DNA from 3 places in the Cupriavidus sp. OV096 genome. Region 1 is predicted to be linked to each of the others. Evidence: predicted binding sites of a transcription regulator. Region 1 holds the regulator's gene; each other region holds the start of a gene.
What was found. Region 1 encodes sigma-54, which starts transcription at its own class of promoters, with help from an activator protein. Its sites were predicted from a motif close to TGGCANGNAANCTGCTTT; they were not measured.
Positions count from the first base shown of each region.

Region 2: a site for sigma-54 is predicted at 7,528-7,545, ahead of urtA (urea ABC transporter substrate-binding protein). Genes of this name have one in related genera too.
Region 3: a site for sigma-54 is predicted at 2,777-2,794, ahead of BM115_RS13630 (formate/nitrite transporter family protein). Genes of this name have one in related genera too.

Region 1 covers NZ_FOWM01000002.1:467,906-477,544, reverse strand. The annotation lists gene BM115_RS06210 (monovalent cation:proton antiporter family protein) at 1-1,551, opposite strand, end outside; gene BM115_RS06205 (KpsF/GutQ family sugar-phosphate isomerase) at 1,725-2,708, shown strand; gene lptC (LPS export ABC transporter periplasmic protein LptC) at 2,721-3,356, shown strand; gene lptA (lipopolysaccharide transport periplasmic protein LptA) at 3,420-4,061, shown strand; gene lptB (LPS export ABC transporter ATP-binding protein) at 4,102-4,902, shown strand; gene BM115_RS06185 (RNA polymerase factor sigma-54) at 5,036-6,517, shown strand; gene hpf (ribosome hibernation-promoting factor, HPF/YfiA family) at 6,568-6,921, shown strand; gene BM115_RS06175 (PTS sugar transporter subunit IIA) at 7,400-7,855, shown strand; gene hprK (HPr(Ser) kinase/phosphatase) at 7,912-8,883, shown strand; gene BM115_RS06165 (PsiF family protein) at 8,992-9,324, shown strand; gene rapZ (RNase adapter RapZ) at 9,389-9,639, shown strand, end outside.
Region 2 covers NZ_FOWM01000003.1:144,868-154,506, forward strand. The annotation lists gene BM115_RS07945 (acyl-CoA dehydrogenase family protein) at 1-544, shown strand, start outside; gene BM115_RS07950 (acyl-CoA dehydrogenase family protein) at 558-1,676, shown strand; gene BM115_RS07955 (MaoC family dehydratase) at 1,756-2,205, shown strand; gene BM115_RS07960 (MaoC family dehydratase) at 2,246-2,719, shown strand; gene cyoA (ubiquinol oxidase subunit II) at 3,335-4,303, shown strand; gene cyoB (cytochrome o ubiquinol oxidase subunit I) at 4,312-6,285, shown strand; gene cyoC (cytochrome o ubiquinol oxidase subunit III) at 6,291-6,941, shown strand; gene cyoD (cytochrome o ubiquinol oxidase subunit IV) at 6,941-7,288, shown strand; gene urtA (urea ABC transporter substrate-binding protein) at 7,602-8,864, shown strand; gene urtB (urea ABC transporter permease subunit UrtB) at 8,982-9,639, shown strand, end outside.
Region 3 covers NZ_FOWM01000005.1:143,709-153,347, reverse strand. The annotation lists gene BM115_RS13640 (YncE family protein) at 1-1,241, shown strand, start outside; gene BM115_RS13635 (nitrate- and nitrite sensing domain-containing protein) at 1,353-2,672, shown strand; gene BM115_RS13630 (formate/nitrite transporter family protein) at 2,948-3,760, shown strand; gene BM115_RS13625 (bifunctional protein-serine/threonine kinase/phosphatase) at 3,795-5,531, shown strand; gene BM115_RS13620 (epoxide hydrolase family protein) at 5,608-6,864, opposite strand; gene BM115_RS13615 (cytochrome P450) at 7,223-8,491, shown strand; gene selD (selenide, water dikinase SelD) at 8,558-9,625, shown strand; gene mnmH (tRNA 2-selenouridine(34) synthase MnmH) at 9,622-9,639, shown strand, end outside.

The DNA.
Region 1 (9,639 bases):
GAGCGTGTCCAGCTCGGAATCGTCCACGGTCCGCACGATCACGGGCAGCGCCGGCGCCAGCTCCTGCACGTGGTGCAGCACCCGCAGCGCCGACGGCGTGTTGGCATAGGTCACAATCAGCGCGGCGGCGCGGTGGATACCAGCGGCGATCAGCGCCTCGCGGCGGCCGGCATCGCCATAGACCACGGTGTCGCCGGCCCCGGCGGCCTCGCGCACGCGGTCCGGGTCGAGGTCGAGCGCCACGTAGTTGATGCCCTCGCGCTCGAGCATATGCGCCAGGTTCTGCCCGCTGCGGCCAAATCCGCAGATGATCGCGTGCTTCTCGGTCTGCAGGCTCTGGGCGGCGATGCGGGTCATGTTCAGCGACTGCATCAGCCATTCGTTGGCGGCAAAGCGCAGCACGATGGTGTCGCTGTACTGGATCAGGAACGGCGCCGCCAGCATCGACAGCAGCATCGAGGCCAGGATGACCTGGATCAGCACCGGATCCACCAGCCCGATACCATCGATCTGGTTCAGCAGCACGAAGCCGAACTCCCCCGCCTGCGCCAGCCCCAGCCCGGTACGGATGGCCACGCCCTGCCGGGAGCCGAACAGCCGCGCCAGCACCGTGATCAGCACCAGCTTGAACAGGATCGGCACGAACAGCAGGCCCAGCACCAGCCAGATGTGGTCGATCACCACATTGATGTTCAACAGCATGCCGATGGTGACGAAGAACAGCCCCAGCAGCACGTCGCGGAACGGCTTGATGTCCTCCTCCACCTGGTGCCGGTAAGGCGTTTCCGAGATCAGCATGCCGGCCATGAACGCGCCGAGCGCCATCGACAAACCCAGCCGCTCGGTCAGCGCGGCCATGCCGAGCGTGACCAGCAGCAGGTTCAGCATGAACAGTTCCTGCGAGCGCCGCGCCGCCACCACGTGGAACCAGCGGCTCATCACGCGCTGGCCAAGGAAGAAGATCAGGCCGAGGGCCACCACGATCTTGACCGTGGCCACCCCCAGCGCCGCCGCCAGCTCGCCGGGGTCGCGCGAGAGCGCCGGGATGACGATCAGCAGCGGCACCACGGCCAGATCCTGGAACAGCAGCACGCTGATGATGTTGCGGCCGTGCTCCGCCTCCAGCTCCATGCGCTCGGAAAGCATCTTGGAGACGATGGCCGTCGAGGACATGGCCAGCGCCCCGCCCAGCGCCACCGAGGCCTGCCAGGTCAGCCCGATCCAGGCCGAGAGCGCCCATCCGGCCGCTACCACGAGCAGCATCGTCAGCACCACCTGGGAGCCGCCCAGCCCGAATACGAGCCGTTTCATCGAGCGGAGCTTGCCCAGGTTGAACTCGAGCCCGATCGAGAACATCAGGAAGACCACGCCGAATTCGGCCAGGTACTTGGTCTGGGCGGAATCGTTGGCCAGCGCGAGCGCGTGGGGACCGATCAGGATGCCCACCGCCAGGTAGCCCAGCATGGGTGGCAGTTGCAGCATGCGGAAGGCCACCACGCCAAGAACGGCGGCGGCCAGCAGCACGAGGGTCAGTTCCAGCGGAGAATGCATTCGGCGGGCTTCGGGGAAGACTTGGGGCTTGACCTGGAACGAGCCGGCCGGGCACGCGCGCCGTCCCGGCATCGGTGCCTCGCCGGGGAAACACGGCAAGCGGCGGTCGCCCGGACCCCATGGCAGAAAAGCCGGGCCGGTCGCCATCGCATTCGTTGGTATACTTCGTCGCCATGATAGCCAATTTCGATGCGGAACGAGCACTTAAGCTCGCTCGCCACACCCTCCAGATCGAAGCCGACGCCGTTTCCGCGCTGGCTGACCGACTGACGCCCGCGTTTACCAAGGCGGTCCAGATGATCCTGGGCTGCACCGGACGCGTGGTCGTGTCCGGCATCGGCAAGTCCGGCCATATCGGCCGCAAAGTGGCGGCCACGCTGGCTTCCACGGGTACGCCGTCGTTCTTCGTGCACCCGGCCGAGGCCAGCCACGGCGACCTGGGCATGATCACCCGCGACGACGTGCTGATTGCGTTCTCCAATTCCGGCGAGACGGCCGAGCTGCTGTCGATCGTCCCGATCGTCAAGCGCATCGGCGCCGGGCTGATCTCGGTCACCGGGAACCCGGAATCGAACCTCGCCAAGCTGTCCGATGCCCATCTGGACGGCGCCGTGGCCCAGGAGGCCTGCCCGCTGAACCTGGCCCCGACGGCCAGCACCACGGCGGCGCTGGCGCTGGGCGACGCCTTGGCCGTGGCCGTGCTGGACGCGCGCGGCTTTGGCGAGGAAGACTTCGCCCGTTCGCACCCGGGCGGCGCGCTGGGCCGCAAGCTGCTGACCCACGTGCGCGACGTCATGCGCACCGGCAACGGCGTGCCCGAGGTGCGTGAAAACACCCCGCTGGCCCAGGCGCTGATGGAAATCACCCGCAAGGGCCTGGCCATGACGGCCGTGGTGGACCCGGACGGCCACGCCATCGGCGTGTTCACCGACGGCGACCTGCGCCGCCTGCTGGAAACCCCGCGCGACTGGCGCACCGTGCCCATCGGCGAGGTCATGCACCGTAACCCCCACGTGGTGAACCAGGACCAGCTGGCCGTGGAAGCCGTGCAGATCATGGAAGCGAACCGCATCAACCAGCTGCTGGTGGTCGATGGCGACGGCAAGCTCGTGGGCGCGCTCCACATCCATGACCTGACCCGCGCCAAGGTCATCTGAGCGGGGCCGGCGATGCGCGACTTCTTCGGCAGGATCTCCGGTCTGGTCATGCGGCTGCTGCCGCTGCTGCTGATGGCGATGGTCGCCGGCAGCACGTTCTGGCTGGTGCAGATCAACTCGCCCCATGAGGACGAGGCCGCCCAGAACCGCGCCAAGCGCCATGAGGCGGACTACTACATGGACCGCTTCTCGGCCACGGAACTGGACACGACCGGCGCCACCAAGATGCGCTTCACCGGCGTGAAGATGATCCATTTCGAGGACGACCAGACCTACGAGGTGACCACGCCGGCCATGCGCGCCTACCAGCCGGACCGCCCCCCGGTCACGGTCAACGCGGACCGGGGCGTGATGAACTCGGAGGGCTCGGTCATCGACCTGTACGGCAATGCCTTCCTGGTACGGCAACCCGGCGTGGATCCGTCGAAGGACCCGCGCATGACCGCTGCATCGCAATATTTCCAGTTGCTGGTCAATGACGACATCGTCAAGACCGATAAAGCGGTACAACTCACGCGCGGCCCGTCGGTGATGACGGCCAACGGACTGGTCTTCAACAATGTCACGCGCGAAGTACAATTGCTCGGCAACGTACGCGGCACCATCGTCATGAATCCGCCGTCGGGGCAGGCCCGGACCACGCAGTAAGCACAACAACAAGCACGCCAGGCGCCGGCAACGGATCGCCCGTCATTCTCTCAGCTGACCAACATGACCCCATCCCTGACGACGTTGTCCTGTCGCCGCATCGTGCCCGCCCTGGCGGTGGCAATCGCCGCGCTCGGCGCGACCCTGGCCCAGCCGGCCCTGGCGGAGCGTGCCGACAAGGACAAGCCGCTGGTGCTGGAGGCCAACAACGCCAGCTATGACGACGTGAAGCAGATCTACACGCTGACCGGCAACGTCGTGCTGACCAAGGGCACGATGGTGCTGAAGTCGGACGCCGCGCAGATCCGCACCGACCCCGAGGGCTACCAGTACGCGGTGGCCACGGCCAATCCGGGCCGCCAGGCGTATATCCGCCAGAAGCGCGACGGCGTGGACGAATACATCGACGGCTGGGGCGACCGCATCGAGTACGACGGCAAGCAGGAAATGTCGAAGCTGATCGGTCATGCCCGCGCGGCGCGCATCGCCGGCGCGAAGACCGTCGACGAGATCCGCGGCGCCGTGATCACCTACGACAGCCGCAACGAGTACTACACGGCTGCCGGCGGCGACAACAACACCTCCACCGGCAACCCGTCCGGCCGCGTGCGCGCCGTGCTCTCGCCGCGCGCGGACCCGGCCAGCGGCGCCGCCGCGCCGCCGCCGCTGGAACTGAAGCCGGCGCCCGCGCCCGGCAAGCCCTGAACCCCGGACGCGCCCGCCGCGTCACGCATGCATTGACCTGATGAACGACTCCGCCACGCTCGCCCCGAACGCCTCCGCAGCCCCGTCGGCCGCCCGTACCGACAGCAGCACGCTGGTCGTGCGCCACCTGAAGAAGCGCTACGGTTCGCGCACCGTGGTCAAGGACGTCTCGCTGGACGTGAAGAGCGGCGAGGTGGTCGGCCTGCTCGGTCCGAACGGCGCCGGCAAGACCACGTCGTTCTACATGATCGTGGGCCTGGTGGCACTGGATGAGGGCGACATCGTGCTGGACGACCAGCACATCAGCGGCCTGCCGATCCACGAGCGCGCCCGCATGGGCCTGTCCTACCTGCCGCAGGAGGCCTCGGTCTTCCGCAAGCTCAACGTCGAGGAAAACATCCGCGCCGTGCTCGAGTTGCAATTGGAGAAGGGCAAGCCGCTGCCGAAGGCCGAGATCGAACGCCGCCTGGATTCGCTGCTGGATGACCTGCAGATCGCCCATCTGCGCAACAACCCGGCGCTGTCGCTCTCCGGCGGCGAGCGCCGCCGCGTGGAAATTGCCCGGGCGCTGGCCTCCGCGCCGCGCTTCATCCTGCTGGACGAGCCGTTCGCCGGCGTGGACCCCATCGCCGTGGGCGAAATCCAGCGCATCGTGAGCTTCCTGAAGGCGCGCAACATCGGCGTGCTGATCACCGACCACAACGTGCGCGAGACGCTCGGCATCTGCGACCACGCCTACATCATCAGCGAAGGCACGGTGCTGGCCGCCGGCCAGCCTGAGGAAATCATCGCCAACGAGTCCGTGCGACGCGTGTACCTGGGCGAAAATTTCCGCATGTGACCCATCGGCCGCCGCGTGCGGCCGCGCTTCTCCCGGCCTCCACGGCGACAGCCGGGGTCGATCAGGAAGTCAGAGCGATAGGCGATAGCAATTTCCGTTCCATAGTCGGAAGGATGCGCATAGAATAGGTCGCATGAAACCGTCGCTTCAGCTTCGTCTCTCGCAACATCTGGCATTGACCCCGCAGCTGCAACAGTCGATTCGATTGTTGCAGCTCTCGACGCTTGAACTCCAGCAGGAAGTGGAACAGGCGCTGACCGAAAATCCCCTGCTCGAACGCGAAAACGACTGGATCGAAAGCCCGTTGCGGGTAGCCGCCGATGGCTCGGTCAACCTCCAGAGCGCCCCCGCGCCGGCCTCCTCCGAGCCTCAGCCCAACGGCGACGCGCGCACCGATGGCGCGTCCGGCGGTGAGGACGACAACTACAACGACAACGGCAGCGAGGACTACGGCAGCGACTGGAGCCTCGACGACTTCGCCCGCCGCCCCCAGGGCGACGAGGACGAAAAGTCGCCGATGCAACTGCGCGATGCCGAACCCACGCTGCGCGAGCACCTGATGGGGCAGTTGGCCCCGCTGAAGATCTCGGTGCGCGACAAGGGCCTGGCCATCTTCCTGATCGAATCGCTCGACGATGACGGCTACCTGAGCGCCTCGCTCGAGGAAATCTGCACCGAACTGCCCGAGGAACTCGAATTCGAGATCGACGAAGTCCACGCGATCCTGACCCTGCTGCAGAGCTTCGACCCGCCCGGCGTGGGCGCGCGCAATGCCGCGGAGTGCCTCAGCCTGCAATTGCGTCGCCTGAAGCACTCGCATCGTGAGCTGGCGCTGACCATCGTCAATCATCATCTGGAACTGCTGGCCGTGCGCGACTACACGCGGCTAAAGAAAGCGCTCCAGGTGGACGAAATAGCACTGAAGGCGGCACACGAACTGATTCGCTCGCTGGCGCCGTATCCGGGGCACGCGTTCAACCGTCCCGAGGCCGACTTCGTGGTGCCCGACGTGTTCGTGCGCAAGAGCGGCAGCGGGTGGATCGCGGCGCTCAATCCGGATGTCATGCCACGGCTGCGCATCAACGACATGTATGCGCAGATCCTGCGCGGCGCGAAGGGCGAAACGGGGACGGCAGGCCTGCAGCAGAAGCTTCAGGAGGCGCGGTGGCTTATCAAGAACATCCAGCAACGATTCGATACGATCCTGCGTGTTTCGCAGGCAATTGTGGAACGTCAAAAGAACTTTTTCACGCATGGCGAAATCGCGATGCGCCCCTTGGTTTTGCGGGAAATAGCCGATACACTCGGTTTACATGAGTCGACCATTTCCCGGGTCACCACGAATAAGTACATGGCCACGCCCATGGGTACTTTCGAGTTGAAGTACTTCTTTGGGAGCCACGTCTCTACGGAGACTGGCGGCGCGGCCTCCTCCACGGCAATCCGCGCGCTGATCAAGCAACTGATAGGAGCCGAAGACCCCAGGAATCCTCTTTCCGACAGCCGGATCGCCGAACTGCTGGGTGAGCAAGGCTTCGTGGTCGCACGCCGCACGGTGGCGAAATACCGCGAAGCGCTCAAGATCCCCGCAGTCAATCTCCGCAAGACTTTGTAGCCGAGCCGCAACCGCCTGCCTGGTGCGGCTCTTTCAGAAGGAGAAGCGCTATGAACTTCAAGATCAGTGGACACCACCTCGACATCACGCCCCCGCTGCGTGAGTATGTGGAAACGAAACTGGAGCGAATTGTCAGGCATTTCGATCAGGTCATCGGCGTGAGCGTGCTGCTATCGGTGGACAACCACAAGGAGAAGGACCGGCGCCAGTACGCGGAAATCAATCTGCATCTGAAGGGGAAGGACATCTTCGTCGAAGCGCATCATGAAGATCTGTATGCGGCGATCGACTGTCTGGTCGACAAGCTCGACCGCCAGGTCATCCGCTACAAGGACCGCGTACAGGGCCACGATCGCGAGGCGGTGAAGTACCAGATGGCCGCCCAGCAACTGACGCAGCAGTAGACACCTGCAGGCAACCGAAAACAGAGCGGTTGCCGACCCTGCAGAGGACTGAAAAGAAGAGCTCAAGCCGCGCAATCAGCGCGGCTTTTTTGATGGGCGCGCGCCATGGCGGTGACGGTGCGGGCACCTGGAATGTTTCGTTACCTTATTGCCACGCCGGAGGGCGACCCGGGGCCCCCGGGAGCGGTCAAAATGGGAACAAGTGTTCGCAAGCCGCCCGCCTCGGTGTATGCTCCGCCATACAAATAACGACAGGACGGCCCCGGGACACCCCGGGTGGGCAAGCCGGCCGGCACGTCGTGGCACCGCCGCGACCCCGGCGCTGCATCGCAAAATCGCGGTGGAGCCCTGCTCTATAATGGCCGGACGCTCCAATGCGGGCGTCCCAGACAAGATCTCGGTACCCAAGTTTCGCCCCGAATCCGGCGGGACGGCCTTCGCGCCCCGGCCCGCTAACCTGACTTCTCGCGCATCGCCCATGAATCGTTTGGCCAAATTGCTGCCACCCGGCAACATCCATCTCGACGTCACCGTCACCAGCAAGAAGCGGGTGTTCGAGCAAGCCGGGCTCCTGTTCGAGAACAACCATGGCGTGGCGCGTGCTACCGTGACCGATAACCTGTTCGCGCGCGAATCGCTGGGTTCCACGGGTCTGGGTGCCGGCGTGGCCATTCCGCATGGCCGCATCAAGGGTCTCAAGCAGCCGCTGGCCGGCTTCATGCGCCTGGCCGAGCCCATTCCGTTCGAATCGCCGGACGGCAAGCCGGTGTCGCTGTTGATCTTCCTGCTCGTGCCGGAACAGGCCACGCAACAACATCTGGAAATCCTGTCGGAAATCGCCCAACTGCTCTCGGACCGCGAGATGCGCGAGGGCCTCGCCACACTGCCCACGTCGGAAGCGGTGCATGATCTGCTGACGCAGTGGCACCCCTGACTCCCGCCCCAACGGCCGCCTGAAACGGCCTGTCCGCCCCCGAAAGTCATACGCGCATGGAACTCACCGGCGTCACCTCGCAGTCGATCTTCGACGACAACGCAGCCGATATCAAGCTCTCGTGGGTCGCTGGCCTGGAAGGGGCCGACCGGGCCTTCGACGTGGAATTCGCCCGCGAAGCCACCTCGGCGGCGGACCTCGTCGGCCACTTGAACCTGATCCACCCGAACCGGATCCAGGTGCTCGGCAAGCCGGAAATCCTCTACTACCAGCGCCTCGACGACGAGCCGCGCAAGCGCCAGATGGGCGAGCTGATCCTGCTCGAGCCGCCGTTCCTCGTCGTGGCGGATGGCATGGAGCCGCCGCCAGACCTGGAGCTGCGCTGCACGCGCTCGTCCACGCCGCTGTTCACCACGCCGGTGTCGTCGGCGGCTGTGATCGACCATCTGCGGCTCTACCTGTCGCGCATCTCCGCCCCGCGCGTGACGATGCACGGCGTGTTCCTCGACATCCTCGGCATGGGCGTGCTGATCATGGGCGAGTCCGGCCTGGGCAAGAGCGAACTGGGCCTGGAACTGATCTCGCGCGGCCACGGTCTCGTGGCCGACGATGCGGTGGATTTTGTGCGACTCGGACCCGACTTCATCGAGGGCCGCTGCCCGCCGCTGCTGCAGAACCTGCTGGAAGTGCGCGGCCTGGGCCTGCTCGACATCAAGACGATCTTCGGCGAGACGGCCGTGCGCCGGAAGATGAAGCTCAAGCTCGTGGTGCAGCTCGTGCGCCGCAACGACGGCGAGTTCGAGCGCCTGCCGCTTGACTCGCAATACCTCGATGTCCTGGGCCTGCCAATCCACATGGTGAAGATCCAGGTGGCAGCCGGCCGCAACCTGGCCGTGCTGGTCGAGGCTGCGGTGCGCAATACGATACTGCGCCTGCGCGGCATCGACACCTTGCGCGACTTCATGGACCGTCAGCGCGCCGCCATGCAGGCGGACGTGGTCTCGCGCGGCCAGGGCCGCCTGCTCTGATGCGGTGGCGCGTCAACGCGCCACGGCTCTCCATCGTTTGTGCTGTAATGGGCATCGAGCCAATGGATCGGACCCATTCGTAGTGTTTCCACAGCCAAGGAGAGAAGCATGAAGAAGCTGATCGCGATGTGTTTGCTGGTGACCCCGCTGCTGGCCACGGGCGCGTTTGCCCAGAGTGCCTCGGCCCCCGCCGCCTCTGGCGCCAAGGCCCCCAACGCCCAACAGGACAAGATGAAGGCCTGCAACGCCCAGGCCACCGGCAAGAAGGGCGACGAGCGCAACAAGTTCATGAGCGACTGCCTCTCCAACAAGCCCGCCGCCGCCGCCGAACCCAAGACCCAGCAGGACAAGATGACCGCCTGCAGCAAGCAGGGCAAGGGCAAGAAGGGCGACGACTACAAGAAGTTCATGAGCGATTGCCTGTCCAAGCCGGCGGCCTGATCGTCACTTTTTGTGCGCCGGGTGTCATGACGCAGCCATCACCCGGTGCTATCCTTGCAGGGCTATGCGGATCCTCCTCATCACCGGAATCTCCGGCTCCGGCAAGTCTGTCGCCCTCAATGTCCTGGAAGATGCAGGCTACTACTGCGTCGACAACCTCCCGGCACAATTCCTGCCCGAGCTGACCAGCTACCTGGCCGAGCAGGGCTATACCCACCTGGGCGTGGCCACCGACATTCGCAGCCGCGAGTCGCTGGCGCGGCTGCCGGACACCGTGCGCCAACTGGCCGCCGCCGGCCATCAGGTGCAGGTGCT
Region 2 (9,639 bases), on a different contig from region 1:
CGTAAAGGTACCTGTCGAGAACCGCGTGGGCGAGGAAAACCGCGGCTGGACCTACGCCAAGTACCTGCTTGGCCATGAGCGCACCGGCATTGCCCGCGTGGGCAACTCCAAGCGCGAACTGGGCTTCCTGAAGCGGGTGGCGCGCCAGCAGCAAAAGAATGGCAAGCCGCTGCTGGAAGATCCGGTGTTCGGCGCCAAGGTGGCTGCGCTCGAGATCGAGCTGATGGCGCTGGAGCTGACCGTGCTGCGCGTGGTGTCCAGCGAGGCGGCAGGGAAGGGTCCCGGCCCTGAGGCATCGATGCTCAAGATCAAGGGCACCGAGATCCAGCAGATGCTGACCGAACTGATGGTGGAAGCCGTCGGCCCGTACGCGCAGCCGTTCGATACGGCCTACCTCGAGTGCGAGCAGCCGCACGCGGTGACCGGTTTCGACGACGCCGCGCCGCTGGCCGCGTACTACTTCAACTATCGCAAGACCTCCATCTACGGCGGGTCCAACGAAATTCAGAAGAACATCATCAGCCAGATGATTCTGGGGCTGTGAGGAGACACGCAACATGAACTTCAATCTCAGCGACGAACAGAAGCAACTGGCCGACGCCGTCCGCCGCTTCATCGACAAGAGCTACGACTTCGAGTCGCGCAAGAAAAACATCAAGGCCGAGGCTGGTTACGGCGAGGGCACCTGGGGCGCGCTGGTCGAACTGGGCCTGACCGCGCTGCCGGTGCCGGAAGCGCAGGGCGGCTTCTCGGGCACGGCCGTCGACATGATGGTGGTGCAGCAGGAACTGGGCCGCGGCCTGGTGGTGGAGCCGTACTTCGCCACCGTGGTGGCTGCGCATGCGCTGAAGCTGGCTGGCGGCCAGGACGCCCTGCTTGAGCAGGTAGCCGGTGGCGAGGTCAAGCTGGCCACGGCGTTCAACGAGCCGCAGTCGCGCTACACGCTGAATGATGTGCGCGTGACGGCCAAGGGCGGCAAGCTCAACGGCCGCAAGGTGGTGGTGATCCACGGTGCGCAGGCCGACAAGCTCGTGGTGTCCGCCCGCACCAGCGGCGCCGATGCCGACACGAACGGCATCTCGCTGTTCCTGGTCGATACGAAGGGCGCCGGCGTGACCGTGACCGACTACCGCACCATCGACAACCTGCGCGCTGCCGACGTGGCCTTCCAGGACGCCCCGGCCACGCTGCTGGGTGCCGAAGGGCAGGGCTGGGACGTGCTCGAATCTACCGCCGACTACGGCGCGGTGCTGCTCTGCGCCGAAGCCGTGGGCGTGATCGACACGCTGAACGCCGCCACGCTCGAATACGCCAAGACGCGCCAGCAGTTCGGCATGCCGATCGCCCGCTTCCAGGCGCTCCAGCACCGCATGGTCGAGATGTTCATCCATGCCGAGCAGGCCCGTTCGATCACGCTGCTGGCTGCGGCCCGCTTCGAGGAGTCGAATCCCGAGGCGCGCCGCCGCTACGTGTCCGCCGCCAAGGCGCGCGTGGGGCAGGCCGCTCGCACGGTTGGCCAGGAAGCGGTGCAGATCCACGGTGGCATGGGCGTGACGGACGAACTGCCGGCCGCGCACATGTTCAAGCGCCTGACGCTGATCAACACCACGTTTGGCGATGTGGACCATCACCTGGGTCGCTTCGCCAGCCAGCCGGGTTTCCAGGCAGCCGCCTGAGGCCCCCGCAGTACAGAAACCGCGCCCGTTGTCCCCGGCGCGGTTTTTTGCTTCTGGTTACGCCATCTACGGAGCGAACATGTCAAAGATGTATTTCGAGGATTACCAGGTCGGCGGCGAGCACCCGCTGGGCAGCTACACGGTCACCGAGGCGGAGATCGTGGCATTTGCCAGCCAGTACGACCCCCAGCCGTTCCATATCGACAAGGACGCGGCCGCCAAGAGCATCTACGGCGGGCTGATCTCGAGCGGTTGGATGACCTGCGCGATCATGATGAAGCTGCTGGTGAAGTCCATGGGCGACCGGAGCAGCAGCATGGGCTCGCCGGGCGTGGACGAGATCCGCTGGATCAAGCCCGTCTATGCTGGCGATACGCTGACGGTCGTGCTGAAGGTGCTGGAGACGCGGCCGTCCTCGTCCAAGCCGGACCGCGGCGTGGTGCTGACCCAGTGGCAGGCCACCAACCAGCATGGCGAGCTGGTTTGCACGGTCAAGGGCATGGGCATGTACGGCCGGCGGCCGGCATAATACGAACCCCGAATCGAGACGACGCAAGAGAGGAGACACCATGCGCACCATCGCATCGCTGGAAGAGCTGGAGGGCCTGCAAGGCCAGGAAGTGGCCGTCAGCGACTGGACCGAGATTACGCAGCAGCAGGTCAACCTGTTTGCCGAAGCCACTGGCGACCATCAGTGGATCCACGTCGACGTGGAGCGCGCCAAGCGCGAGTCCCCGTTCGGCGCCCCGGTTGCCCATGGCTTCCTGACGCTGTCGCTGCTGCCGCAGTTCATGCAGAACGCCATCCATATGGAAGGCGTCAAGATGGGCGTCAACTACGGCCTGAACCGGGTGCGATTCACTTCGCCGGTGCCGGTGGGCAGCCGCCTGCGCGCCCGCGTGAAGCTGCTCAAGGTCGAGCGGCTCGACCCGACGCCCAACGGCCTGATCGGCGCCCAGTCCACCTGGGAGGTGACGGTCGAGCGGGAGGGCAGCGATCGCCCGGTCTGCGTGGCAGAATCGATTAGCCGACGCTACTCCTGAGCGCCAGCCAGTTCCGATCTGAATCGGAAAACGACGAGGGCCGCTAGAACGCGGCCCTCGTCGTTTGTCCAGCGGAATCGTCGAAAAACGATCCATCACGACATGACTGTTTCCTGCGCGCGACACTTTCGGGCGGCCGATGTCATTGTCCGATTTTCCGAACAGTGTTTCCGCACCCCGTGGGTTTACCCCTAATGTTGCGTTGCGGTACAGTCGCGCCCACGATGCTTTATGTTATGCGATATCCGCTCGAAGACCGTGCCCGCTGCGCTGGCGGGGTGGTCGAAACCGGTGGAAATCGCGTGAGCGTCGTGACACAACGCTCGTCCCGGCGGCAGTCTTGAGCCGGGATCGATCGCAGTTCAGGCAGTCGGTTACCTCAGCGCACGCACCGCCCCCTCCGGCATCCCGCGCACGCAGTCGTCAGTTGCTGTCCAGCCGCGTTCATGGCGTTGCCCGGCCGCATGGTCCGCAGGCGCTTGCATCGCCAGTCCCGCAACGCCAGCTTTGGACACGTCCTCCGGTTTTTCCCAGCCCAGCCAGCCAGTTGCCCCGTGCAGCGGATGGCGGTGCCGCGCCTGCATGTCGGGAGCGGCCCAACCAGACCGTCGTGACATGAAAAAACCCATAATGCCGCGCTGGACGCGGTTCCTGCCTAGCCTTGGCTTGCTGTTGCTGGCCGGCTGCAACATGACGCTGCTCGACCCGAAGGGTCAGGTCGGTGTCGACATCAAGGGCATCATCCTGATCGCCACCTGGCTCATGCTGCTGGTGGTGGTGCCGGTGATCGTCCTGACGCTGGTCTTCGCCTGGAAGTACCGCGCCACGAACACGGCTGCCCGGTACGAGCCGGACTGGTCGCACTCGACCAAGATCGAAGTGGTGGTCTGGCTGATCCCCTGCATCATCATCGCGGTGCTGGGCTACATCACCTGGAAGTCGTCGCACGACCTGGACCCCTACAAGCCGCTGGAATCGAACGTCAAGCCGATCACGGTGGAAGCGGTCGCGCTGAACTGGAAATGGCTGTTCATCTATCCGGAACTGAAGATCGCCACGGTCAACCAGCTGGCGCTCCCGGTGGGTACCCCGGTGAACTTCAAGATCACCTCGGATTCGATCATGAATTCGTTCTTCATCCCCCAGCTGGGCAGCCAGGTGTATGCCATGGCCGGGATGGAGACCAAGCTGCACCTCATCGCCAACGAAGCCGGCACGTATGACGGCATGTCCGCCAACTACAGCGGCGGCGGCTTCTCGGGCATGAAATTCAAGGCCATTGCGATGTCGAACTTCGACTTCGACGCGTGGGTGGCCCAGGTGCGCGCTTCTGACCGCCAACTCGCTGCCGCGGACTACAAGGTCCTGGCCAAGCCGAGCGAAGCGGAACCGGTTGCCCTCTACGGCAAGGTCGAAGACGGCCTGTACACCGGCATCCTGCATCAGTACATGGGCGCCGACGGCCGCGCCATGGCCCGCGAGGGCTTCGATGGCGGCCCGGTCTGCACGTCGCGTAACACGCTCGGCGAAGAGCGGGTGTCCATGACCACGCCGGCCAAGCCGGCGCTGGGCGCGCAATCCTAGGAGCAATGATGTTTGGCAAATTGAGTTTGTCGGCGATTCCGTTTCATGAGCCGATCATCATGATCACACTGAGCTGCGTGGCCCTGGGCGGGCTGGCGCTGCTCGGTGGGATTACGTACTTCAAGAAGTGGAACTACCTGTGGAGCGAGTGGATTACGTCCGTCGACCACAAGAAGATCGGCGTGATGTATTCGCTGGTGGCGCTGATCATGCTGCTGCGCGGCTTTGCCGACGCCGTCATGATGCGTACCCAGCTGGCGCTGGCCACCAACGGCGACCCCGGCATCCTGCCCCCTGAGCACTACGACCAGATCTTCACCGCCCACGGCGTGATCATGATCTTCTTCGTGGCCATGCCGCTGATGACGGGCCTGATGAACCTCGTGGTGCCGCTGCAGATCGGCGCGCGCGACGTGGCGTTCCCGTTCCTGAACACGCTGAGCTTCTGGCTGTTCGTGGCCGGCGCGATGCTGGTCAACGTGTCCCTGGGGGTTGGTGAATTCGCACGTACCGGCTGGCTGGCGTATCCGCCGCTGTCGGGCATCGACTACAGCCCTGGCGTAGGGGTGGATTACTACCTCTGGTCCTTGCAGATATCAGGCTTGGGCACGCTGCTGACCGGCGTGAACTTCCTCGTGACCATCCTCAAGATGCGCGCCCCGGGCATGACCCTGATGCGCATGCCGGTGTTCACCTGGACCGTGCTGTGCACCAACGTGCTGATCGTGGCCGCCTTCCCGGTGCTGACGGTGTCGCTGGCGCTGCTGGGCCTGGACCGCTACTTCGGCATGCACTTCTTCACGAACGACGGTGGCGGCAACGCCATGATGTACGTGAACCTGATCTGGATCTGGGGCCACCCCGAGGTGTACATCCTGATCCTGCCGGCGTTCGGCATCTTCTCGGAAATCATCTCGACGTTCTCGGGCAAGAAGCTGTTCGGCTACAAGGGCATGGTCTACGCGACGGCCGCGATCATGGTGCTGTCGTTCCTGGTCTGGCTGCACCACTTCTTCACGATGGGCTCCGGCGCCAACGTGAATGCCTTCTTCGGCATCACCACGATGATCATCTCCATCCCGACCGGGGTGAAGATCTTCAACTGGCTGTTCACGATGTACCGTGGCCGCGTGCAGCTGACGTCGCCGGTGCTGTGGACGCTGGGCTTCATGGTCACCTTCGTGATCGGTGGCATGACCGGCGTGCTGATGGCCGTGCCGGCCGCCGACTTCGTGCTGCATAACAGCCTGTTCCTGATTGCCCACTTCCACAACGTGATCATCGGTGGCGTGCTGTTCGGCTACCTGGCCGGCGTGACCTACTGGTGGCCGAAGGCGTTCGGCTTCAAGCTGGACGAGCGTCTGGGCAAGTGCGCGTTCTGGTGCTGGCTGGTTGGCTTCTACTTCGCGTTCATGCCGCTGTACGTGCTGGGCCTGATGGGCATGACCCGCCGCCTGAACCATACCGACAACCCGGCCTGGACCCCGTTCCTGTACGCGGCCGTGATCGGCGTGGTGTTCATCGCCATGGGTATCGGCTTCCAGGTGCTGCAGATCGTCGTGTCGATCCGCAACCGCAAGGCGCTGGCGGACGTCACGGGCGATCCCTGGGGTGGCCGTACGCTGGAGTGGGCCACGTCGTCGCCGCCCGCGTTCTACAACTTCGCGCACACCCCGGTGGTGCGTGACCTGGACGCGTTTGCCGACATGAAGGCCCGTGGCGAGACCATCCGCACGGACGGCTACGAGCAGATCCACATGCCGAAGAACACCGCTGCAGGCTTCTACATGGGTGCCTTCAGCCTCGCGCTGGGCTTCGCGCTGACCTGGCATATCTGGTGGCTTGCCGCCGTGGGCCTGGTTGGCATGGTGGTGGCGTTCATCCGCCGCGCCAACGACGACCATATCGATTACTACGTGCCGGCCAAGCAGGTCGAGCAGATCGAAACGCTGCACCAGCAGCGCATCGCTACGCAGGGCTGATCATCATGTCGACTGAAGTTCTAGACCGTTTTGGGGCGCAAGCCCCCGCCCACGGCCACGCGCACGATGCCGCGCATGACCACGACCACGCCCATCACGACACCAGCGAGAACACCGTCTTTGGTTTCTGGCTGTACCTGATGAGCGACTGCATCTTGTTCGCGTGCCTGTTCGCCGCCTACGCCGTGCTGCGCGGCGAAGTGGCGGGCGGCCCGTCGGGCAAGGAGCTGTTCGAGCTCAACTTCGTGCTGGTCGAGACGTTCATCCTGCTGTTCTCGTCGATCACGTACGGCTTCGCGATGATCTCGCTGCAGAACCGCAGCAAGGGTCGCGTGCTGATCTGGCTGGGCGTGACGTTCCTGCTGGGCGCCGCGTTCATGTCGATGGAAATCTATGAGTTCCATCACCTGATCCACGAAGGCGCCGGCCCGGGCCGCAGCGCGTTCCTGTCGTCATTCTTCACGCTCGTGGGCACCCACGGCCTGCACGTGGCCAGCGGCATGGTCTGGATGCTCGTGCTGATGTGGCAGCTGAACAAGAAGGGCATGACCCCGACGATGGAAAAGCGCCTGAACTGCCTGAGCCTGTTCTGGCACTTCTTGGACATCGTCTGGATCGGCGTCTTCACCGTCGTCTACCTGATGGGAGCACTGTAATGGCACAACAACATGCAACGGCCGCCCACGGCGAGTCGCACGGCCACAGCAGCGTCAAGTCGTATGTGATCGGCTTCGTGCTGGCCGTGATCCTGACGGTGATCCCGTTCAAGATCGTGATGGACGGCACGATGGACCGCGGCACCATCCTCTGGATCATCCTCGGCATGGCCGTGGTCCAGATCGTGGTCCACCTGAAGTACTTCCTCCACATGGATGGCTCCAAGGGCCAGCGCTGGAACGTCATGGCGTTCCTGTTCACGCTGCTGATCCTGTTCATCGTGCTGGCCGGTTCGCTCTGGATCATGCACAACATGAATGCCAACATGATGCCGATGATGAAGTAAGCATCGTCAGGCATGCAGCGAAGACGGGGCCCTCGGGCCCCGTTTTTTATTGTCGGCGGTGCGCGATGCACTGTCGCCGGCCCGGATCCTGCACTGATTTGCGGCCATGCACGATGCCGGTGCGGGAGTTGGCGCGCCCCCGCCGGCCCCGGTGACCCGATTGGCACCGGATTGGTGCGACGGGATCACCCGCCGTGACGTTTTCTCCCACCTTTGATCGTTCCCGGCCCGGCAGTCCATGGCACGCTAGTTGCAGAAGGATCACCCGGGGTGCGTAGAGTCCCTGACCACATACGACAAACTGGGAGCTGCAATGAAACGACGTGACATGCTGAAGCTGTCGGCGGTAGCCGCCGCGGCAATGATCGGTACCAGCCCGCTGCTGGCGCAGTCGAAGGATCCGATCAAGGTCGGCATCCTGCATTCGCTGTCGGGCACGATGGCCATCTCCGAGACCTCGCTCAAGGACGTGGCGCTGATGACCATCGACGAGATCAACAAGAGCGGCGGCGTGCTGGGCCGCAAGCTCGAGCCGGTGGTGGTGGACCCCGCCTCCAACTGGCCGCTGTTCGCCGAGAAGGCGCGCCAACTGGTCACGCAGGACAAGGTCGCCGTCACGTTTGGCTGCTGGACCTCGGTATCGCGCAAGTCCGTGCTCCCGGTCTACGAGGAACTGAACTCGCTGCTGTTCTACCCGGTGCAGTACGAGGGCGAGGAAATGTCGAAGAACGTGTTCTACACCGGCGCCGCGCCTAACCAGCAGGCCATCCCGGCTGTGGAATACCTGATGAGCAAGGAAGGCGGTGGCGCCAAGCGCTTCTTCCTGCTCGGCACCGATTACGTGTACCCACGCACGACCAACAAGATCCTGCGCGCGTTCCTGAAGAGCAAGGGCGTGGCCGACAAGGATATCGAGGAGGTCTACACCCCGTTCGGCCATAGCGACTATCAGACCATCGTCGCCAACATCAAGAAGTTCTCGCAGGGCGGCAAGACGGCCGTGATCTCGACGATCAATGGCGACTCCAACGTGCCGTTCTACAAGGAACTGGGCAACGCTGGCCTGAAGGCCAAGGACGTGCCGGTGGTGGCCTTCTCCGTGGGCGAGGAAGAACTGCGCGGCATCGACACCAAGCCGCTGGTCGGCCATCTGGCCGCCTGGAACTACTTCATGTCGGTGAAGAACCCCGAGAACGACGCGTTCAAGAAGCAATGGGCGGCATGGGTCAAGGCCAACAACCTGCCCGGCGGCGACAAGCGCGTGACCAACGACCCGATGGAAGCCACCTACGTCGGCATCCATATGTGGGCGCAGGCGGTCAAGAAGGCCGGCACCACCGATCCCGACAAGGTGCGCCAGGCCATGTACGGCCAGACCTTCAAGTCGCCGGACGGCTTCACGCTGACCATGGGCGAGAACCACCACCTGTACAAGCCGGTGATGATCGGCGAAGTGAAGGGCGACGGCCAGTTCTCCGTGGTGTGGAAGACGGCGAAGCCGGTGCGCGCGCAGCCGTGGAGCCCGTTCATCGCGGGTAACGAAGGCAAGCCGGACAAGGTTGTCGCCGGCCGCTGATCTCCAGCGTACCCATGGTGTTTTGCCCCTCTCCCTTGGGAGAGGGGAGCCCTCCCTCGGTCGTTCCACGCATAAAAGACGCGAACCATCGCGCCATATCAGACGCCAGCCAGCCCTATGCACCGATCTCCATTCCCGTCCGCCTTGCCGTGGCTGCGCGCCATGCTGGCTGCGCTGTTGCTGGCCGCCGCGCCGCTGTGGGCGGCACCGCTCACGCAGGCTGACCTCAAGCCGCTGGTCGAAGACGACTTCGACGCGAAGACCGCCGCGCTCGCCGCGCTGACCCAGGCGCCGCCCGAGCAGGCCGGCCCGATCCTGCGCGCGCTCCAGGACGATGCACTCCAATTTGCGCCATCGGTGGGCATGGTGCGCCAGGATGGCGACAAGACCGTCGATGCCATCACTGGCAAGCCGGTGACCGTGAAGGCCGATGAACTCGAGTCCCTCACGCTGAACAACAGCCTGCGGGCCATCGTCGATAGCGCCGCGAGCAGCCTCCTGCTGCAGTCGCCGGACATCGCGGTGCGTACGCAGGCCATCAACACCTTGTCCGATCAACCCGAGAGCGCCTCGCGCGAAGTCGTGGAAGCGGCCCGCAAGGCCGAGGCCGATGCCGGCCTGCGCGCCCGGCTCGACGTGATCTGGGCCAACACCGTACTGGCGCAGGGCACCGACGCCACGCGCGACGCGCGGCTGGAAGCCATCCGCATCCTCGGCCAGGACAGCAATCCGCAGATCCGCCAGAAGCTGACGCCGCTGGTGGAGCGCGATGAAG
Region 3 (9,639 bases), on a different contig from region 1:
TCAGCCCGCTGTATCGCGGTCAGGTGCTGGTCCACGGGATGGGCTTCTCGCCGGATCACCGCACGCTTGCCATCGTGTCGATTGGGTCGAACTCGGTGTCGTTCATCGACACGGCTACCAACGCCGTCAAGCACGTCACCTACGTGGGACGGTCGCCGCACGAGGCGTTCTACACGCCGGACGGCAAGGAGGTCTGGGTCACCGTGCGCGGGGAGAACTACATCTCGGTGATCGACGCCGCCACGTTCCAGGAAAAGACCCGCATCACCGTGGCCGACGGCCCGGGCATGCAGATCTTCTCCCCCGATGGCAAGTACGGCTACATCTGCTCGTCGTTCAATCCGGAAACGGCCGTGGTCAGCGTGGCCGACCATCAGATCGTGGGGCGCGTGAAGCAGGAGAGCCCGTTCTGCCCGAACATCGCCGCCACGCCTGACGGCAAGCAGGTCTGGTTCACGCTCAAGGACGTCGGCAAGGCCCAGGTGTTCGAGGCCCGCCCGCCCTTCCGCCTGATCAAGACGCTGGAGACCGGCCCGATCACCAACCACGTGAACTTCGCCCACACGGCGGCGGGCGACTTCGCCTACATCACGGTCGGCGGGCTGAATCAGGTCAAGGTGTTCCGGACCGATGACTTCTCCCAGGTGGCCACGATTCCGGTGGGCAGCCTGCCGCACGGCATCTGGCCTTCGGGCGACGGCACGCGCATCTACGTGGGGCTGGAGAACGCCGACCAGCTGGCCGCCATCGACACCGCCACCAATCGGGTAGTCGCCAACGTGCCGGTCGGGCAGGCGCCGCAGGCCATCGCCTATGTGCCGAACGCCGTGCCTGAGGGCGACGGCACGCAGGGACTCCAGCCGCTGGGGGTGGCCGGGCAGACCACGCAGCTGAAGCTGCATGGCGTCGTGAACGGCAAGCCTGTGGCCACCGACCATGCGCCGACCAGCGTCACGCTGTTCGATCAGGGGCTGCTCCAGGTCCTGCAGGCATCGGCCACCGGATTGCAGCCCAAGCGTCCCTACGTGCTGGCGCTCGCCACCCGCGCGGACGGCAGCGGCCCGCTGGAGCCGCTCGCCGCCTTCATGTCGAATCCGGCGGGCTCGGCCATCGTCAACGCGATTGGCCCGATCCGGCAGGTGGTGCGCGACGATACGGGGGCCGGCGCGCGCCGCTATCTCGTGATCGCCCCGTCCGAGAACGGCAAACCCGGCGCGCCTGTGCAGGTGCAGGCGCTGTAGCCGGTCCGGGGGGCCGGGAAGGTACGGCGGATGATACAAATGGCACGACATTTGCGTAGTACCGGGCAAATGCGTAGTACCCATCCCGGCCGCGCCCACATTCCCAGAACAATGCCCCTTTCCGCCTCAACCCTCGTCCTTCGGGCCAAGCAGCTCGAAATCGAGGCCGTCCGCCTGATGGCAAGTCGCGTGGAGTTGGCCGACCTGATCGGCCAGCTGATCCACGCCTTGCAGCGTGAACGGGGGGCCAGCAGCATCTTCCTGGCCTCCGGTGGGCAACGGCTGGCGCAGGAGCGCCAGACGGCGATGGGCGAGGCGGTCCACATCGCCTCCCGGCTGGGCGAGCGCTTCGCCAGCCAGCTGGAAGCGGGTCATACGGGTACGGCGTCGATGGTGTCGTTGATGGCCTGGGTCCAGCTCGATCTGGCCACGCTGCCGGCGCTGCGCCAGTCCATCGATCAATGCCAGACCACCGCGCACGACGCCGTGGCGGCGTTCAGCCGCCTGATTGCCGCGCTGCTGGAGCTGATCTTCCATCTGGCCGATGTGGCCATGTATCCGGGCATCGCCCGGCCGCTGGTGGCCTTCGTCTACCTCGTGCAGGGCAAGGAAGCCGCCGGGCAGGAGCGGGCCGTCGGGGCGCAGATGTTCGCCTCCGGCACCTGTGCGGGCACCGCGCCGCAGCGCGTGCAGCAGTTGGTGGAAGCCCAGCAGCGCAGCTTCCAGATGTTCGAGCGCTTCGCCGATCCGTCGCTGCTCGCCGCATGGCGGCAACGGCAGGCCAGCGCCGCGGTCGCCGCGCAGGACGGCATGCGCCGCACGCTGCTGACCACGCCGCCGGGCACGGCGCTGGTGCACGACGACAGCGAGAAGTGGTTCGAAGTCTGCAGCGAGGTCATCACGGGCATGTGGACGCTGGAGATGCAGGTGGTGCAGGACCTGCGCAAGGCCTGCGAGGCGCAGATCCAGCGTTCCCAGGCCGATCTCCAGGATTCGGCCGGGCTGCTGCGCCAGCTACTGGACAACCCACCGCCCCATACCCATGCCGTCGAGCGCTTTTTCGATGTGGCCGAGCAACCCGCCGCCGCCCCTGTGCTGCCGGGCATGCCCGATGCCGGAAACGGACCCGCCGAGGTGCACGCCACCACCGTCACGTCGCTGGAGCGCCTGCTGCGCCAGCAGTCGGCGCGACTGGCCCAGACCGAAGTGGAACTCGATGCCGCCCGGCGCGCGCTCAAGGAGCGCAAGGTGATCGAGCGCGCCAAGAACGCGCTGATGGCCCGCATGGGGCTCAGCGAGGACGCCGCGTTCCGGGCCTTGCAGAAGGCGTCGATGGACAACAACCGCCGGCTGGCGGACATTGCCGAAGCCACCCTCTCGCTCACCGGCCTCGCCCTGCCCCCACAGGACGACGATCAGCACCAGGATTGAACCCGCCCGGCCGCGCGCACCAAAAGCGGGCAGCCCATGCACTACCAACGCCCCCTAGATCGTCACTTGCCCCAACCCGGCCCAACCCGGCCCCACCCGGCGGCGGGCATGGAACGTGCGTCAGCACTGACATCGGGCTGATGACGGCCCGGCAGTGCATCACCCTGTAAAGCATCAAGGATGACGGCGTCCTGTCACGTGCCGGCCATAGGCCGGGCGGACGGACGCCGTTTGTCTTTTCTGAGCCAAACGAAGGAAACGGAGAGGAATACCCCATGGCCTATCTCGCCCCCACCGAGTTCGTCACCAAGATGGTCGATGCCGGAGAGTCCAAGCTGCTGATGTCCACGCGTGACACGCTGATCCGGTCCTATATGGCCGGCGCCATCCTGGCGCTGGCGGCAGCCTTCGCGGTGTCCATCACTGTCAACACCGGCAACGCGCTGGTTGGCGCGCTGCTGTTCCCGGTTGGCTTCTGCATGCTGTACCTGATGGGCTTCGACCTGCTGACCGGCGTCTTCACGCTCGCGCCGCTGGCCGTGCTGGACCGCCGCCCGGGCGCCACCTGGAGCGGCGTGCTGCGCAACTGGGGCCTGGTGTTCTGTGGCAACCTCGCCGGCGCCGTCACCGTGGCGTTCTTCATGGCCATCATCTTCACCTTCGGCTTCTCCGAAGCCCCGAACGCCATCGGCCAGAAGATCGGCCACATCGGCGAAGGCCGCACCGTGGGCTACGCCGCGCATGGCGCCGCCGGCATGCTGACGCTGTTCATCCGCGCCGTGATGTGCAACTGGATGGTCTCCACCGGCGTGGTGGCGGCCATGATGTCGACCTCGGTGTCCGGCAAGGTCATCGGCATGTGGATGCCCGTGCTCGTGTTCTTCTACATGGGCTTCGAGCACTCCATCGTGAACATGTTCCTGTTCCCGTCGGGCCTGATGCTGGGCGGCAACTTCACCCTCATGGACTACCTGATCTGGAATGAAATCCCGACTGTGCTGGGCAACCTGGTGGGTGGCCTGACCTTCGTGGGCATCACGCTCTACAGCACGCACTACAAGTCGGCCAGCAAGCGCGCGCTGGGCTGATCGGATCACTACCCGGTATCGAGGCGACCGCGCCATGTCCGGCGGGCTCCAGGTCAGCGTTGGCCAACACTCGGACGCTGGCCGGAAGGCGGTCAACCAGGACTTTCATGGCGTGACCCACCCCGCCGGCCACCACCGCGTGACCAAGGGGGTCGCGCTGGCGCTGGCGGACGGCATCAGCAGCAGCGCGGTCAGCCAGATCGCCAGCGCCGCCGCCGTCCGCACCTTCCTCGAGGACTACTACTGCACGTCCGAAGCCTGGACGGTGCGGCGGGCGGCGCAGTGCGTGCTGGCCGCCGTCAACTCCTGGCTCCACGCGCAGAGCCGTCACAGCGAAGCCCGCTTCGACCGCGACCGCGGCTACGTCTGCACATTCAGCGCGCTGATCTTCAAGGCGCGGGAGGCCCACCTGCTGCACGTGGGCGACGCGCGCGTCTATCGGCTGCATCGGCACACGCTGGAGCAGCTCACCGTCGATCATCGGGTCTGCGTGTCGGCCTCTGAGGCCTATCTGGGCCGAGCGCTGGGTGCGAGCCCGTCTGTCGAAATCGACTATCGGACGTGGGGCGTGGAGCCCGGCGAGATCTACCTGCTGGCCACCGACGGCGCCTACGAATACCTGGAAGCCGCCGATGTCCACCAGGCCCTGACCGCCAGCGGCGACGACCTGGACCGCGCCGCGCAGACGCTGACGGCGCTGGCCCTGACGCGCGGCAGCGAGGACAACGTCACGCTGCTGCTGGCCCGTGTCGACGCCCTGCCCGAACCCGGCGCCCGCAACGCGATGGCGCAGACCGGGCACCTGACCCTGCCGCCGCCGCTCACGCCCCGCATGCAGTTCGAGGGCTACACCATCGTCCGGGCGCTGCATGGGAGCGCGCGCAGCCATGTCTATCTGGCGACGGACGACCACAGCGGACAACACGTGGCGCTGAAAACGCCTGCCGTCGATCAACGCGACGATGCGGCCCATCTGGAGGGCTTCCTGCTCGAGGAATGGGTCGCCCGACGCATCGACAACCAGCACGTGCTGCGCCCCCACGCGGCGGACCGGCCCCGCAAGCACCTGTTCGTGGCGATGGAGTACCTCGAAGGCCAGACGCTGGCGCAATGGATGATCGATCATCCCCAGCCCGACCTGGACGCCGTGCGCGGCATCATCGCCCAACTGGCCACCGGCCTGCAGGCGTTCCACCGGCGCGAGATGCTGCACCAGGACCTCCGCCCCGAGAACGTCATGATCGACCGCTCGGGCACCGTCAAGATCATCGATTTCGGCTCGGTCCACGTGGCAGGGCTGGCCGAGGCCACGCGGCCGCCCCACGCCGCCATGCCGGTCGGCACGCTGCAATACACCGCGCCGGAGTACTTCGTCGGCGATGACGGCACGGCGGCCTCCGACCTGTTCTCGCTGGCCACCCTCGCCTACCAGATGCTGACCGGCAAGCTGCCCTACGGCCTGCAAGTCACGCGCATCCGCGACCGCGCCGACGTCCGCCGCCTGCGCTACACCAGCCTGCGCGAGCAGCGCCCCGAACTCCCGGCCTGGGTCGACGACACCCTGCGGCGCGCCCTGCACTCCAACGCGCTGAAGCGGCACGAAGCCCTGTCGGAATTCGTCCAGGCATTGCGGGCGCCCACCGAGCCGCTCTGGCAACGCGCCACGCCCCCGCTGCTGGAGCGAAACCCGCTGCGGTTCTGGCAAGCGCTGGCGGCACTGCTGGGGGTGGCGGTGGTGGTCTTGCTGGGGCTGCGGGTAATGGGGGTGTAGCGGAATGGACGTAAAAAACCCGCCCAGCCTTGCGGCCGGACGGGAAATCGCTTCCACGGGAAGGTCGGCGAAAGCGTTAGCGCACGGGTTGGCGCACGGACTTGAATGCCGCGCGGAGTTCCTCGGCAAACAGTTGCGGCTGCTCCCAGGCGGCGAAATGCCCGCCCTTGGCAGCCTGGTGGTAGTACATCAGCGAGGGGTAGGCCTGCTTGCTCCAGCTTTCCGGCGCGCGGTAAATCTCGTGCGGGAATACGCTGATCGCCACCGGCACCTTGATCTCGCGCGTCTTCTGCGCGTCGGCGCTGAAGTTGTTATTATTGTTTTCCCAATAGAAACGCGAGGACGAGGCGCCCGTATTCGTCAGCCAATAGAGGGTGATGTCATTCAGGATCGCGTCCCGGGACACCACGCGCTCGGGCACGCCGTCGCTGTCGCTCCATTGCACGATTTTCTCGTAGGTCCAGGCGGCCAGGCCCAGTGGCGAATCAGACAACGCGTAGCCAATGGTCTGCGGCCGGGTCACCATCATTCCGCCGTAGGCGGCATTGCGGCCGAAGAAGGTGCTCAGCGACTGGTAGGCATCGCGCTCCGGAGCGGTCAGTTCCGACGGCGGCGCATCGCCGCTGAGAATCGACTTCATCAGCGGACCCGGCACGGTGGCGGGCATATTCAGATGGATGGCCAGCAAGCCTTTCGGCGCCTGCCGCGCGAGGGCATCGGAAATGACCGAGCCATGGTCGCCACCCTGTGAAACATAGTGCGTATAACCAAGCCGCTTCATCAGGACATCCCACGCGCGCGCGGTGCGGTCCGGCCCCCAGCCCAGTTCGGTGGGCTTGCCCGAAAAGCCGTAGCCGGGAATCGACGGAATCACGACATCGAACGCGTCATCCGCCGAGCCGCCAAAGGCGGTGGGGTCGGTCAGCGGGCCAATCGTCTTGGTGAACTCGAAAATCGAGCCCGGCCAGCCGTGCGTCAGGATGACCGGCAGGGCCTTGGGGTTGCGCGAGCGGACGTGGATGAAATGAATATCCACCCCGTCGATCGTCGTGACGAATTGGGGCAGCGCATTCAGTTCCTTCTCGGCCTTGCGCCAGTCATATTGGGATCCCCAATATTTGACGAGTTCCTGAACCTGCGCCGTCTGGATGCCCTGGGATTGATCGCTGACGATTTCCTTGTCGGGCCAGCGCGTGGCCGCAATCCGCTTGCGCAAATCGTCGAGCTGGCGCTGGGGCACATGCACCTTGAACGGACGAATACTCTCGTCGGTGCTGGCGCGCTGCGCGGCGGCAGCCTTCGGCGCCGAATCCGCGGCAAATGCCGGCTGCATGGCGCCGGCAAAGCCGAAGGCCGCGAGCACTGCCGCGCCAGAAATGGCCCGGCGGGCCAATGCGAATTGCCAAACGGATGGGGTCACTGCACGGGACATAAAGATTTCTCCTGGTTGATTCGCCCAATGCAAAGAAGTGGGCTTGTACGGGGCTTGTACGAACCCACGCAGTGTGACCGCCAAGTGCCCGCCCAACGTGTCGCCAATGCACGGTTTTGGCTCGCCATGTATCCTCACGCGGCCAGATACATTGCGATACAGAGTCGGATGGATGGCGCGCCGGCCGGCTGATATAAATGGCCCGAAATTCGGCACCGGTATTCCCTTCGTCCCCCTCCTCAAGACCAAGAAAAAAGTGATGAACTTCGAATCATTCGCCTCCCCCGCCTTTTTCACGAATCCGTATCCGCTGTACGACCAGATCCGCAGCGCGGGCGCCCTGCTGCCGCTCGGGCGCAACATCTTTGTCACCGGCCACTTCGCGGTCATCGATGCCCTGCTGCGCGACCGCCGCATGGGCAAGACCTACCTCCAGAGCGTGGAGGCGCGCTACGGCGAAGCCGCCACGCAGGACCCGGTGTTCCAGGCGCTGAGCCGCACCTTCCTGATGATGAATCCGCCGGCGCATACCCGGCTGCGCGCGCTGCTCATGCAGGCGTTCAACCGCAAGCAGGTGGAGGGGCTGCGAGAGATTGTCGAAACCACCACGCAGGCGCTGCTCGACCGTATCGGCGACAAACTCGGCGACAAACTCGGCGACAAACTCGGCGACAACCCCGGCGACAACCCCGGCGACAACCCCGAATTCGACCTGATTGCGGATTTCGCCTTGCCGCTGCCGGTGGAGATCATCTGCCGGCTGCTGAATATCCCTGCCGCCGATGGCGTCGCACTCGGCACGGCCGCCAGCCGGCTGGCCTCCGCGCTCGACCTCGCGCCGCTCAACGCCACCCAGCTCGCGGCGGCGAACCAAGCCGCGCTCGAGCTGGAGGCCTACTTCCAGACCGTGGTGGCGCAGCGGCGCGCGCATCCCGGGGAGGATCTGATCTCCAGCCTGCTCGGCGCGGAGGACGACGGCGCCACCCTGAGCGAGGCCGAGATCATCTCGAACGTGATCCTGCTGTTCGTGGCCGGCCATGAAACCACCTCGAACATGATCGGCAACAGCATGATTGCGTTGTTCCGGGCGCCCGCCGAGCTGGCGCGCCTGAAGTCGCAGTTGTCTGACGCCACGGCGGTCTCGCAAGCCGTGGCGGAATGCCTGCGCTACGACGGTGCGGTGCAGATGGTGGTGCGCACGGCGTTCGAGGACGTCACGGTCGAAGACGTGACCGTACCGCGCGGCAGCATCGTCTTTATGCTGATCGGCGCCGCCAACCGCGATCCGGCCGTGTACACCGACCCCGACCGCCTCGACCTCGCCCGCGACGCCACGCCCTCGCTCGCCTTCGGCGGCGGCATTCACTACTGCCTCGGCACCCGGCTGGCCACGCTCGAACTCGAATCGGCGATTGCCGGCGTGCTCGCCCGCTTCCCAGCCCTCCAGCCGGTTGACCTCGATCAACTGTCCTGGCACCGCCGCAACAACCTGCGCGGCGTGGAGACGCTGCGGGTTCGCACGCGGTAACGCGGGCGGCGGCTCCCCGGGGCTGGGGTATCCTTGCGTGTCCCTTCCGCACCTACCCCAGCCACCATGACCACCCCCACGCCCAGCACGCCCCCCGATATCCGCCTGACCAGCTTTTCCCATGGGGGCGGGTGCGGGTGCAAGATCGCGCCGGGGGTGCTGTCGGAGATCCTGCGGAGTAGTGGCGGGTTGCCGATGCCGCCGGAGTTGCTGGTCGGCATCGAGACCGCCGATGACGCGGCGGTCTACCAGTTGAACGACGACCAGGCGCTGATCGCGACCACCGATTTCTTCATGCCGATTGTCGACGACCCGTTCGACTTCGGCCGCATTGCCGCCACCAATGCCATCAGCGACGTCTACGCCATGGGCGGGCGGCCGATCATGGCGCTGGCGCTGGTGGCGATGCCGGTGAACCAGTTGCCGTTGGAGGTGATCGGCCGGGTGATGGAAGGTGGGCAGGCGGTGTGCCGGGCGGCCGGCATTCCGATTGCCGGCGGACACACCATCGACTCGGTCGAGCCGATCTACGGGCTGGTGGTGATGGGTCTCGCGCATCCGTCGAAGATCCGCCGCAACCGCGACGCCCGCGCCGGCGACGTGCTCGTGCTCGGCAAGCCGCTCGGCGTGGGCGTGCTGTCCGCCGCGCTGAAGAAAGGCCAGCTTGCCGATGACGGCTACGCGCGGCTGATTGACACCACCACGCGCCTGAACACCCCCGGCATGGCCCTCGCGGCGTTGGACGGCGTGCATGCGCTGACCGACGTCACCGGCTTCGGCATCGCCGGCCACACGCTGGAGCTGGCGCGCGGCGCCGGGCTGCGCGCGGTGCTGGACTGGTCCGCCCTGCCCCTGCTGCCCGAGGTGGCGGCGCTGGCCGGGCAAGGCCATGTCACCGGGGCGTCGCGCCGGAACTGGGAGGGCTATGGCGCCGAGGTGCAACTCGATGCCGGCCTGCCTGCCATCGCCCAGGCTCTGCTGACCGACCCGCAGACCAGCGGCGGCCTGCTGGTCAGTTGCGCGCCGCAGGCGGTGGATGCCGTGCTGCGCATCTTCCGGGAACAGGGTTTCGGCGAGGCCGCCGTGGTCGGCCGCATGGAGGCCGGCACCCCCGGCCTGACGGTCCGCGCATGAAGCCCGTCGTCCGT